Regions from separate parts of the Litchfieldia luteola genome, predicted to be linked through region 1. Evidence: riboswitches for the same ligand, from Rfam matches in the RefSeq annotation. Region 1 holds a riboswitch; the other holds the start of a gene.
What was found. A riboswitch is a leader RNA that binds a small molecule or an ion and turns the genes downstream of it on or off. The one in region 1 is predicted to bind cyclic di-GMP.
Positions count from the first base shown of each region.

Region 2: linked by a shared signal. The riboswitch ahead of J2Z26_RS12030 (anti-repressor SinI family protein) and the one ahead of J2Z26_RS03670 (methyl-accepting chemotaxis protein) in region 1 are both predicted to bind cyclic di-GMP.

Region 1 covers NZ_JAGGKM010000001.1:709,135-712,345, forward strand. Annotated here, with positions in the region: gene J2Z26_RS03665 (hypothetical protein) at 39-266, shown strand; gene J2Z26_RS03670 (methyl-accepting chemotaxis protein) at 304-2,028, opposite strand; cyclic di-GMP riboswitch class I at 2,137-2,220, opposite strand; gene J2Z26_RS03675 (MFS transporter) at 2,321-3,211, opposite strand, start outside.
Region 2 covers NZ_JAGGKM010000004.1:6,699-9,909, reverse strand. Annotated here, with positions in the region: gene J2Z26_RS12040 (LPXTG cell wall anchor domain-containing protein) at 1-739, shown strand, start outside; gene J2Z26_RS22495 (DUF5658 family protein) at 807-1,106, shown strand; gene J2Z26_RS12035 (helix-turn-helix domain-containing protein) at 1,396-1,722, opposite strand; gene J2Z26_RS12030 (anti-repressor SinI family protein) at 1,822-1,944, opposite strand; cyclic di-GMP riboswitch class I at 1,986-2,074, opposite strand; gene J2Z26_RS12025 (YqhG family protein) at 2,458-3,211, opposite strand, start outside.

The DNA of each region.
Region 1 (3,211 bases):
TTGGTATATAATAATCGTAACAAAGGAGTGATGTTGCGATGATGGGGATTTTAAAAAGAGCATTCCATGAACAGTCAACCATTGAAATTATTTATATATCAAAGGGTGGTGTTGTATCGGGGCGTTTAATTAGAGTAATGGAGATTAAGGAAAATACATTGATTGCTTATTGTTACTTACGTAAAAAGAGAAGAACCTTCTTAATCGGAAATATCTTATCTGTAGATGTCCCAAGGAGAAGAGGTAGACATAGAGAAGCAAATTAAAAAGAGCACCATAATGGATGCTCTTTAAGATGAACGGTTATGAAAGTTTAAACCTACGAACCTGACCATTAAGCTCTTCGGCAAGCACTGATAACTGATTTGCACTTCCTGCAATTTCCTCCATTGAACTGGTCGTTTGTTGAATAGAGGCAGAGGTTTGTTCAATTCCTGCTGCTGATTCTTCAGAAACTGATGCAATGTTTACTATAGATTGACTCATAAGTTCACTGCTACTCACAATTTCTTTTAAATTGTTGGATACATCTTGAATTCTAGTAACCATCTCTAGTACGGATTGATTAATAGTCTCGAATGTTTTACCTGTAGTTTGAATTTGTTCTGAGCCTTTTTCAACTTGGTGATAGCCTTCTTCAAGTGAAGTTACAACTTCACCAGATTCTTTTTGAATACCTGCAACAATTCCAGTGATATCAGAAACTGAAACTGAAACCTGTTCAGCTAATTTACGAACTTCATCAGCTACTACTGCGAAGCCTTTACCATGTTCGCCAGCTCTTGCTGCTTCGATGGCAGCGTTTAACGCAAGAAGGTTTGTTTGGTCAGCGATTGCTTTAATTACACCAACAAGAGTTGAGATCTCTTTAGAGTGTTTATCAAGTCCTTTTACTTTGTCTACTGCAACATTAAAGATTTCATCAATGGAATTCATTTGTTTGACAGATGAATCCATTAACTGACTGCCATCTTTAGTAAGCTTTAAGACATAGTTTGACGAATCATGAATCAGTTGACCGTTCGTATTCGCGCCTTGGATTTTATCAATAAAGGTAGACATGGCTTCTGATAGTTCAGATGAATCATTGGCTTGAGATTCAGAACCAGCAGAAAGCTCTTGCATTGTAGCAGCAACCTGTCTACTGCCTTCTTTTACTTCATTTGCTGATTGTGTCAATTCTTCACTTTGACTCGTTACTGTTTCAGATACGTTGGAGATTTTTGTTACCATGTCTCGTAAGCTAATTAACATAACATTCATGGCTGAACTAAGTTGGCCGATTTCATCCTTACCTGTATAGCTATTTTCATCAATTGTTAGGTTACCTTCAGAGATTTCCTTGGCCATTTTTATGACATTGTTTAAGTTTTTATGAACGATACGGTTGATTAAATAAACTATTAGAATACCTAGCACTGTAGATAGAGCTATTGCGATTAGTAGATTTGTAATTGCACTGTTTAAGCTCATTGAAACTTGTTTCATAGCTGTATCACGTTGGTTATCCAAGATACTACGTAACTCTTCTAGTTTTTTTACAACTCCACTGCGAAGTATTTGTGTTTTTCCACGGCTTAACAATGCTACAGATTGGTCCCCACTTTTAATTGCTGGACCGATAGAATTTAAAAAGAGCGTATTTATTTCTTCATCAGCTTTGTCAATCTCACCTAATATGACAATCTCTTCATTTGAAGTTAATTGTGGCTTTAATTCAACTAGAAACAATGTAAGAGATTCATCAATTTCATTATATTCCTTGATATATGCCTCCTTAGGACTACTTATATAATCTGCAATACGAGCATCTTTTGATCGAATTAAGGAAGCAATTTCTGTAATAATGATTGAGTTATTACTCTTTTTTTCTAGTGAAGTTAGTTCAGTTTTTACTCCTTGTATCTGGAAAAAAATAATGACAGCTGAAGCACAGAATAATGCAATTGATAAACCTAGTGCTATTCCAAATTTCCAGCCTATTTTAAGGTTACTAAACTTTAAAAGGCTTGGTCTCTTTTTAAACATTTGTGTACCTCCTATGTATAAAACTTTTTCAAAAAAAACTCTTTCCTCTTTGACGTAAATAGTTTGAAGCAAATTTACGCAAAGCAGAAAAGAGTTTTCAACATCCCATCTGACAACCCGGCCATCATAGCATTATGCTGAAGATCCGTGGCTTTGCGTCCCCGACTTTCGACGGGTTTGCCTTTAACTTTAGGAATTTAGCTATAGTTAATTAGTAATAGATTAATTATATAGCGATATTCTTTTTAAGGCAATAAAGGATATGACGAAATATGTTGAAAAATGAGATATTTTATACGCTAGGTTTAACTGGTGGTAGGGACTTAGCTTTTGTATTTAGATTTAATGCAACTAAGGCAATAACGATAGTCGAAGTGATTAATGTCCCGTGTAATATCCAAACCATTTTTGGTAGAGTAAGAGCTTCTAGTAAAATTGGTGCTACAACAAATCCTAAAGCAAAACCTAATGATTTTAATAGCATGCCAACTCCGAAGATTCGCCCTCGTATATGGTTATCTGTTTTCTGTAAGATGGTTGAGTGGAGCGTTGTAAATGTAGCATCGAACACTCCGGTAAAGAAAGCAAACGGAAAGATAATCCATAGATTAAGGTTTGACAAAAAGACAATGAATCCGGTGGACATTAGGATAGCTGATATGAAACAACTATAAAATATGCGGTCACTCTGTAGCCACTTTATCCTTGGGATAATCATTGTGGCAGCAACTGAACCAATTCCCCATATTCCCCAGATCATCCCATAGTAGAAACCTTGACGAGAAGGATCTATATCTTCGGCAAGTAATGGAATGCCAAGGTTGTGTGAGCTACCAGCAAAAGCACCAATTAAGAAAACAAGATTAACCATGAGTAGCATTGGAGCAACCATTATATAGGAATAAACTTCTTTCAAATCATTTCCTACGCTTTTTAACTTTTGTTTGAAACCACTAGCCAAAGCAGCAACTTGTTTAGGAGTACTGGACTCCCATTTTACCTTTAAGAGAACAGCAGCTGATAACAGATAAGTTAGTGCATCAATCATTAAAGTTACTTTATAACCGAGAAAATCAGTGATTACTCCTGCACCAATAAAACCAGCAACAAGACTGATTGATGTTAGCCTTGAGATAAGCGCGTTTGTTTCAAGTACTTTATCTTGCCCAAAAATTTGTGGTAT
Region 2 (3,211 bases), on a different contig from region 1:
ACCAGATTCTAAAGTATTTACTATTTCAAATATGGCCCCAGGGCGTACTGCATCTAAGGTGCTGACAATTCAAAACAGAGGAAGTAAAGACTTTAGATATGATACAAAAATACACTTTAAAAGTGGTAGTGAAACACTATTCAAAGAATATAAACTTACAATTTCTGATTCTAAAGAAATATTGTATGATGGGTTGCTTCATGAGTTCAATGAAATCAGTGGAAGATATTTAAAGTCTACTTATCAAGAGGATTTGAAATTTACATTTATGTTTCCTTCCCATCTTGGAAATGAGTTTCAGGGCTTGGGGTTTAAATTTGAAGTTAAGTTCACTGGTAAAGCAAAAATAGAACAGAATCCAGAGGACCCCGAAGATCCTGTTGATCCAGAAGATCCAACCGATCCAGAGGACCCGACTAATCCAGTGGACCCAACCGATCCAGAGGATCCGACTGATTCAAAAAATCCAACAGACCCTGAGAATCCAGTTAATCACACAGATCCTGTTGAACCAGAAGTTCCAGGTGATTCTGGTGAGGTTTCGTTAGAGGAAGAAGTGAAACCAGCACGACCGATTACTGAGGAGGAGTTGGTATCTGCGCCAGTTGATGGACAAATTCTTCCAGATACATCTACCAATATCTATAACTATCTATTCGGTGGCTTAGCATTGATGGTGTCAGGTACTAGTTTACTATTATTGCCTAGAAAAAGAAAACTGGATACTAAGCGCAACTAACTGACCTTGAATGAGAGAACAGATTCAGAATCAAGGTCTTTTTTATTTAAATAATTGGGGTGATTAGATGCTTTTACTATTCCACACCTTAGCACTATTAAATTTACTCGACGGAATTCTAACTTTTATTGGGCTACAATTTTCAATTATCAGTGAAAGCAATCCAATCATGAACCTAATGTATCAACACGATCCTGGTTTGTTTTTAACACTTAAAATAGTTCTTTCATTATTACTCTATATATTGATATTCACAAAAAAAATGCCACTCTCAAGCTTGATCAAAAGACTTACCCAAGGCGCGACAGTTTGCTACGTACTTGTCATAATGGTGCACTGTTATTGGTTCTTACCTTTTATTTACTAGCATATTCATAGAGTAAAACAAAAACGGAGGGATATACGATGTATAAGAAAGTGTGTAATCGATGTTTTAAGCCATCTTTTAGCAGCTGTAATACAGGAGAATGGTTATGTCCGATCTGTCAAAAGGACATAACACATATAAAAGCCAGGCAGTCAATGGAACCTAAACCTATTCTAAGTGTTGTTAAAATGCAAAAGGATAATTATACTGAACAACCGACATTTTCTAAATACATATAATGTCAAAATAAAAAGCGTTCCTGATGACTCCGGGTCACCGAAACGCTATTTTATTTGTTATTCATTTTCCATCTATTAAATTCAAGAAATTCTTTAAAATCCTTTTTCGAAACACCGGATTGCATTGCTTCTCTTACTAATTTCGCCCACTCAGAATCAAGTTCCTGTTGATTTTGTTCATCAGCTTCACCTAGTAGTGTATTTACTGAAACTCCTAGAACAGCAGATATTTTTTCCAGAAATTGAATGGAAGGATTTGATTGGAGATTGCGTTCAATCGAGCTTAAGTACGACTTTGCAACACCTGCATTTTCTGCTAAAACAGATAAAGACATTTGTTTCTGTAAACGATATTCCTTTATACGTTGACCAATCATAATAGATTCCACCCTCCTTCATGATATTATAACATATAACGAAGGAAATGTTTCATATGAAGAACGTATAAAATCAAAAAATGTGAAAATTTCGTATCATCAGCCTACCTGTTGTTGTCCTTCAAGAAATAATTTGATATCCTGGACATTTAGACCTAATTCCATTGCCTCTAAAATTAAGTCTACCCAATCTTGATCCAATCCTACAGTTTCACTTGAAATATCCTTCACCTATTATTCCTCCCAAAATACTTTTTAGTATTCCAGGCAGTCCAGCCATCATCATTGAGTGAACAACCTTAGATCTGTGACTTTGCGTCCCTATCTTTCAATAGGTTTGCCTTTATCTGATAGTGATAATTACGAGTTCATATGTTAGTTATATTTATGTACGACTTTAGTATTAATAATATGTAGTATAATCGGAAGTATTCTTCAATGTTGTTGAAGTGTGTCGATATCAAAAAATTTAGAAAACTAGAAAAGAAATAGGTTTTAAACCTAAAATAATGTCGTTAAATGTTTAATTATAGCGAATGTGTAAGACGATATACCTATATTCAATAGTTGTAACTAATCTAGACTTCAGAAAGATAATTATTGTTAGGAGATTTCTTGTAGTTTTTCCAAATAAATACAAATGATTTGTCGATATTTTGGGAACGAAAGTTTGTAACACTACCCACAAAAAAGGGAGACAAGCAAAAAAGAGCATCTCCCGAAAGAAATACTCTTCTAATTCCTAAACATATCCTGATGCAAATAAAACAACCCACCATTAATTATCTCTACTTTTACCTTAGGCTCATACTGTTCTTTCAAAGCCTCTTTTTCAGTCTCATAGCTCTCTGGCATTTCATCCAAGCCTTCATAAAAATGATTAAGGAGAGCTAAATCCTCATCCCATCGATTTCTAGCTCTATCAGCCCATGTATGATCATCTGCTTCTACCATGTTTGTAATATACTGCTTTATTCTATTCAAGCCACTTTGTGGTTTTATCAACGGTGACATCGTAAAGCAATAGTCTGGAATTTTGGCTTTTAGTGAGATACTACCCATTGTCTCTTGAAAGTTTTCAATAATTGACCCACTAATTAAATGCAATCCGAGTGACAGAAGTAAATCCTTCTTCTTATCACATTGATAGGACACTTTAACGTTTAAACCTAACCAGGGGTGAAGCGGGACATTACCCGGAGTTTGCACCGAAACATCCTGGTATAAGCGGATGTATCCTCCAAGTGACCTAGTCGATTCAAAAATTTGATGAAGTCTCGGAGCCCCGAAGTGAACGACATCACCCTTCAAGTCATCAGGTGCACGCTTTTGATCTGTAATTACGGTTAACTGCATTGGATTAGGAACTCCGTTTGTTTTTTCAAGGTAATGCCAGTAAAAAGGGCGGTTCATTAGTTGCTTATCAAGTTCAACTGTTAGTTGCACATTCATAAAAGCTTCATGTCGTTCAAGAATTTCACATTCGTTT